Regions from separate parts of the Desulfofundulus sp. JL263-se genome, predicted to be linked through region 3. Evidence: riboswitches for the same ligand, from Rfam matches in the RefSeq annotation. Region 3 holds a riboswitch; each other region holds the start of a gene.
The links. A riboswitch is a leader RNA that binds a small molecule or an ion and turns the genes downstream of it on or off. The one in region 3 is predicted to bind cobalamin.

Region 1 (2,267 bases), 880 kb from region 3:
CAGAATGCCGCCCAGCCCACAGGGAGAAACCCCTCCATAATATGCATGGCAAAAGCAGGCCTGGGTACCGTCATGAACAGGACAAGCATATAAGTACTTAACAAAATAGTTCGCTTAAAGGAAATCATTAAATCACCTTCCTCCATTTTTCCCATTTTCCCTAAGCAAGCGAAATACTTCCTGCCACTTAAACACCGGTCCATTAGCTTTTCTCTTAATTATGACTACCGGTATTTTCAAGGAAAGGGCCGCAGACAACTTGGTATCCGTACCCCCGGCTTTTCCACTGTCCTTGGTGACTACCACTGATGCCCGGTACATTTTAAACAGGACCTTGTTAACTTGTTTGGAAAAAGGTCCCTGCATGGCCACAATATCCTTGGGTTTTATACCCATATCCTGGCATTTTTTAATAACCCTGTGCTCAGGCAACACCCTGACCACCAAACGTATGCCATGCTTTTCTTTAAGCCGCAGAAATGGTTCCAGCCCGTGACTTCCTGTTGTCAAAAATATGTTCTTTCCCAGTTGGGCTGCTTTTTCAGCGGCTTCCTCCATGGAATATACCGTATGAATAAGTTCATTTTCAGTAAAAACCGTTTCTTCACGCCCAATACGGTAAAAGGGTATCCCTGCAATATCGCAAACAGAAACCCAATTGTCACTGGTAGAATTGTAGTTGTCGAATACGGAAGAATGCCTGGCATCAACCACAGCGCGCACATTAATGTTTTTAAGCCACTCACCAGGGTCGGCGGGAATTTTTTCCTCAAACACAACGGCCCCGTCTTCCCGCGCCAATTCTTTTCCGTAACAACTTAAAGCAATAACTCCTACTTCCTGGCCTTCTTTAACTAAATGTTGAACCAATTTACGGCCTTCACTGATACCACCCAAAATCAATATCAAACTTGCTCACCTACCTAAAGAAAAGCCCCCGGATGTACCGGGGACAGATTTTTACCTAAATCTGGCCACATCTAACCACCCCCTAACACCCTGCGGATTAGTGGTAAAGTTAGACAGGCCCGTTCGCTGTTCAAGGTTTTGCGGCCCCAAGTGAGTATCACCTTTTTGGGTAACCTTTCCCGAACAGCGAAAAAAACAAAGGTTCAGGTTTAAGCCACGATTTCTCGAATCATGGCACCTGTCCTTCATATTCAATTGCCCATAAAAAACTAAAATAAAGAAAGGAGTCCTGGCAGTACATTGCCAGGAAGAGAGTACGGGTTAAAAATTTAAAGCACCCCTCTCCACGAAGAGTCAGGGTGCTTTTTAGCACTTTACAGCGTATTTATCCCCTACCAAAATGGTACACTGCCCCTCTCCACGGGAGGACATCACCAGTGCGCTACCCAGGCAGGTCTCCTGACTTATGGTTCATCACCTTCTTCCGCCTTCCCACCCGGTCCACCACTCAAAGGTATTTTGGTAGCTTGCAAGATAATAAACTTGCCTACGGTAATCCGATATCATAATAGTAATACCATTGAGTGCTGGGCTGGACAGTGGCCTTTAGGAAGAGGCTCCCCAATCACAGTGGCCGGACCGTCCAGGATTCTCACCTGGTTCCCTATTATCCCTACCTTTCGGTACGGGCACCTGGGTAGAAAAAATTATTAAATTAATTAGCTGTCTTAATGTTAACACAAATTTACCAATTTGTCCAGTATAAAGTTTAAATAAGCCCACATTCATCGTGGGCTTATTTATGCCGATTCTTCTTTTTTCTTGCGTTCAACGGAGATAACAAGAGGCTTTTCTTTCTTTTCTATAATTTCTTTGGTGATAATACACTTGGTAATATCATTCCGGGACGGAATATCATACATAATGTCCAACATTATTTCTTCCAGAATGGCCCTTAAGCCACGGGCACCTGTGTTGCGGCGCATGGCTTCCCGGGCAATGGCCTCGAGGGCCTCCTGCTGAAACTCCAGATTTACACCATCAAGTTCAAATAATTTTTGATATTGTTTGACGAGAGCATTCCTGGGTTCAGTGAGGATCCTGATCAGTGCCTCTTCATCCAGGGCATCAATGGTAACAATAACCGGCAGGCGTCCGACGAACTCGGGAATAAGACCGTATTTCAATAGATCCTCCGGAAGGATGTGCTTAAGGATCTGCCCGATATTTCGCTCCTTCTTAGGCTTAATGTCAGCCCCAAAACCTATGCCTTTCTTTCCGATACGATTTTCAATGATTTTTTCTATGCCGTCAAAGGCACCACCGCAGATAAACAGAATATTGGTAGTATCAAGCTG
Region 2 (2,267 bases), 600 kb from region 3:
TCCTTGCGCTTAACGTTTTTAGGAATAACAATTTTGCCAAGGGCAACACCTTCCCGGATAAATTCGGGGTCCACGTTTTCCCGGTAGGCCACCGCTTCCATTTCGGGAGTAATTTTGCCCGCGCGGGCCGCCAGTACTTGAGTCATTTTCTCACCCCTTCTTTTTAACAGCTGTGCTTGTATGTCCCCAGGTACTCGGATACTATTTTCATGGCACAGTATTTACCGCACATGGCACAGGCCGGCGAAGATTCCTCGCTGCGATTCTTTCTTATTTCTCCCGCCCGGTGGGGGTCTATGGCCAGGGCGAGCTGTTTTTCCCAATTGAGCTCTTTTCTGGCCCTGGACAGTTCTAAATCCCATTCTGCAGCCCCCTTAAGGCCCCTGGCCAGATCCGCGGCGTGGGCGGCGATGCGGGCCGCCACCACCCCTTCGTGCACTTGCCGGGCGTCGGGGAGACCTATGTGTTCAGCTGCCGTAACATAGCAAATAAATTCAGCTCCCGCCCAGGCACTTATGGCCCCGCCGATGGCGGCGCTGATGTGGTCGTAACCGGCCGCTATGTCGGTTACCACGGGGCCGAAGACAAAATACGGCGCGCCCTTGCAAAGACTCTTCTGCAAGGTAATGGTTGCCTTAAGCTGGTTTAAAGGTACATGTCCCGGACCCTTGACCATTACCTGGACCCCGGCCTCCCGGGCACGTCTTACCAATTCTCCCAAAATTACCAGCTCGTGTACTTGCGCGCCGTCCAGGGAATCGTACAGACACCCCGGCCTCATGCCGTCGGCAAGACTGACCGTGACATCATATTTGCGGGCAATCTCCAGCACCCGGTCATAGTACTCATACAAGGGGTTTTCCCTCTGGTTATAAATCATCCAGCCTATAAGGTGAGAGCCCCCGTAACTCACCAGGGGATCTATCCGGCCTTCCCTCTTGGCGCGCTCTACAATTTCCATGGTGGTACCACAGTGAAGGGCCAGAAAATCCACACCGTCGGCGGCCTGGCGCTCAATTACCTCAAAAAGCTCGTCAACAGTCATCTTAACGGCGGAGCCGTATTTTTCACCGGCCTCGGCTATGGCCTGGTAAAGGGGCAAAGTCCCCACGGGTGTGGGAGTGGCCGCCAGCGCTTCTTTACGCATGGCATCGATATCCCTGCTTACGCTCAAGTCCATGATAGAATCCGTTCCCGCCTTTACCGCGGCCTTAATTTTTTTGACTTCGACGTCAATCCGGGCGTCCTTGCCGTACAATCCTATACTGGCACTTACCTTGGTCCGCAGGCCCGCGCCTATACCTACAGGAAAACTGCTGCTGCGCCGGGCGTTACGGGGTATGACTATTTTCCCTTCGGCAATTCCCTGTCTTATAAATTCCGGGGTAACTTTCTCCTGCCCGGCCACCCGTTCCATGACCGGTGTAATTTTCCCCTCTCTGGCGCTCTCCAATAGAGTCATTTAATTCCCTCCTTTTCCAAAATTTTCTAAAATAAAAAGCCCGCACCCTTATTGATGCGGACTTTGCCATCATCCCCACGTTTTTTCCCTTGCCGCCATATCCCCGTGGCAGCACAAGAACACTTCCAGGCAGGTCTCCTGGCTTCCGGAATAGCGCCCTGACCTCCCTTCCCAACTGCCTTGCCTTAAAGGACGACAGAAGGTGGTAATGAGGCGGACTACCGGTTACAGTGGCGGGACCGCCCGGGATTCTCACCCGGTTCCCTATTATCCCTTACGGGCACCTGGAAATGCGTGCTACTAAATTGTCAATACACATTCTATTAACTAATTTTAACATTGTCAAGGATAAAACCATCCAAACCCCGGCTTGCCATTCCCCCCTGATTCTTTAATTATTAGGAGTTATCAGGAACTTTTCCATGATAAAACCATAATATAATTACCACAGGTTTCCAATTTGAAAGGAGAATCTTAACTATGCGTGATTTGTGGGCCGTTCAATCCGTACCGCCCGGCGGCCACCAGCTGCCTCCTTTACCTTATCCCTATAATGCCCTGGAACCGGTAATAAGCGGGACCGCCCTGCGCGTCCACCATGACCGCCACCATAAATCTTATGTTGATGGCCTGAACAAGGCAGAGCTGAAGCTGACAGAAGCAAGGCGGAAAAGGGATTTTTCCCTGATTAAACACTGGGAAAGGGAACTGGCCTTTTACGGCTCGGGGCACATACTGCACAGCGTTTTTTGGACCATAATGACACCGAGGGGTACCGGGCAGCCCGGCCCTGAAACGTGGCGGC
Region 3 (2,267 bases):
TATCACCATGTTACAAGTAATGGCCGGTTATGGCCAGCTGGTAATAGAGTTAACCATTCTTTTGGCTATTGTAATATTAGCCATTGCTGGCGTTCATCCAGTGGTTTCCGCTAGTATATTAGCCAGCAGCCTTGACCCGCCGGCAATAGGCTTACCTGCTGAGAGCTTGGCGGCAATTCTTGTTATGAGCTGTGCCATTGCAAATGTAAGTTCACCTTCTACAGCTGTTAACATGATGCTTAGCAGGTTTTCGGGAAGAAACCCCATAGAAATAAGTTTGCGCTGGAATATACGGTACGTGGCTGTAACCGGTTTAATGCTCAGCTTTATTGTCAGTATAATATTTTAAATTTGGGCAGGCCCGGATCTATTAGGATAAGGTGGTGTCCGGTAATGGTAAAATATCGGGAAGTTATTTTGTAGACTTAATTAACTATAGTAAGATTGGTGATAGGGAAGTTGAATATGTTGACAATATAGTAAAACTGTGTTATGTTTTCTTCAAGTTAACTAACTATTTTACAAAAAATATTATAAAAGGAACAGGTGCTTTTACCGGAAGGTAAGGCTTAAAAGGGAAGCCGGTGCAAATCCGGCGCGGTCCCCGCCACTGTGATGGGGAGAGGTTTCACATCAAGTCACTGTTTGGTCCAGCACTCAACGGTTCGCAAAGTATTGTAACGGCGTTGGTTATTTTTTGGGTAATATTCACTTACTTTGAGTAACTAAAAGTATCATTGAGTGCTGGACTGGATGGGAAGACGTGAAATCTCGATGAACCTGAGCCAGGAGACCTGCCTGTTCCGCCAAACTGCCGGCGCCTACGGGTGATGGGGAGGTGGTTGTTTTTATGCCCAGTTAGGGATTGAACCCCCGGCCTTTTTGTAGGCCGGGGTTTTTTGATAGGGGGAGATACCTTGTTAGAGGAAATACCGTGGTTTAAAAAGCAGGTTTCTAGTTGGGGGTTAGAGAAATGTTACCAAGAAAAAATGTTCTTTTAACAGTTGTAGTAATATCAATTTTTTGCTTAGTATTTGCAAATAATGTACAAGCTGCAGATATTAGTAGTTTAACTCAGGAACGAATTGATAAGGCAATAGACTACTTATACGGACAATATAATGAAAATGGAGAGAACATAAGCGAACTGGCGGCGGAAGCCCTGGCGGCAGCCGGGGAAGACCTGGACAGCAGTGGGTGGAGTAAAACGCTAAAAAAACTAATTATCGAAGATGCCAAAAAGATAGATAAAAACAGCAAGGTGGCGACAATTGGCAAGACAATACTGCTGCTGAATACGCTGGGAGATACTTCCGGTGAAAAAGAGAGACTGGCAGGGCTTTTGAAGGATCTGCAGGGGGAAGAAGGAAACTTTGGCGCGACGGTATACGAGCACGTGTGGCCGGTAATGGCGCTATCTGAGATGGGGGCTTTGGACGCAGAGCATCTGGATGTGACAAAAGCAGAAGAATGGCTGCTGGGCCAGCGGCTCAACAACGGTACCGGCGTGTGGGGATATACCTATGGAGGGACAGAATATGAAGATGTGGATGCTACGAGCTGGGCGATAAGAGCGCTGGCGGGTTTTCCGGATGCAATGGAGCAGGGTTCGGACTGCTACCGGGCCATACAGGACGGTTTAGCCTTTTTAAAGAGCAAACAAGGGACAAAAGGAGAAATAAGCAACTGGGACCCGGGAGTATCCACAGCGGAAGCGGTGCTTACCCTGCTGAAACTTGGTATAGACCCGCAGGGAGAGAACTGGACGGTAACGGATGAAGTATACGGTGAAAAAAACCTGATTACCTACCTGCTAAGTGACGAGGCACAAAATGATGACGGCAGCTTTGGGCCATATGCTAACGTGATGGGAACCTTTGCCCCACTCAAGGCGCTGGCAGCGTTCAAAGTGTCAGAATTCAATAATGGAGATTTAAATAGTGAAATAGATACAAAGATTGCCAGTGCTATTTCGTACCTATATAAAAAATTCTGCGAAGACAGAACTAACATAAGTGAACTGGCGGCGGAAGCCCTGGCGGCAGCCGGGGAAGACCTGGACAGCAGTGGGTGGAGTAAAACGCTAAAAAAACTAATTATCGAAGATGCCAAAAAGATAGATAAAAACAGCAAGGTGGCGACAATTGGCAAGACAATACTGCTGCTGAATACGCTGGGAGATACTTCCGGTGAAAAAGAGAGACTGGCAGGGCTTTTGAAGGATCTGCAGGGGGAAGAAGGAAACTTTGGCGCGACGGTATACGAGC

Region 1: another riboswitch for cobalamin. It lies ahead of cobK (precorrin-6A reductase); the one in region 3 lies ahead of ACX4JR_RS01240 (S-layer homology domain-containing protein).
Region 2: another riboswitch for cobalamin. It lies ahead of thiC (phosphomethylpyrimidine synthase ThiC); the one in region 3 lies ahead of ACX4JR_RS01240 (S-layer homology domain-containing protein).

The regions. Positions count from the first base shown of each region.
Region 1 covers NZ_CM149993.1:2,460,603-2,462,869, forward strand. The annotation lists gene ACX4JR_RS12750 (energy-coupling factor ABC transporter permease) at 1-146, opposite strand, end outside; gene cobK (precorrin-6A reductase) at 133-909, opposite strand; cobalamin riboswitch at 1,342-1,621, opposite strand; gene clpX (ATP-dependent Clp protease ATP-binding subunit ClpX) at 1,710-2,267, opposite strand, start outside.
Region 2 covers NZ_CM149993.1:841,168-843,434, reverse strand. The annotation lists gene bzaB (B12 lower ligand biosynthesis ThiC-like protein BzaB) at 1-146, opposite strand, end outside; gene thiC (phosphomethylpyrimidine synthase ThiC) at 164-1,462, opposite strand; cobalamin riboswitch at 1,574-1,765, opposite strand; gene ACX4JR_RS04305 (superoxide dismutase) at 1,943-2,267, shown strand, end outside.
Region 3 covers NZ_CM149993.1:236,695-238,961, forward strand. The annotation lists gene ACX4JR_RS01235 (hypothetical protein) at 1-349, shown strand, start outside; cobalamin riboswitch at 528-816, shown strand; gene ACX4JR_RS01240 (S-layer homology domain-containing protein) at 974-2,267, shown strand, end outside.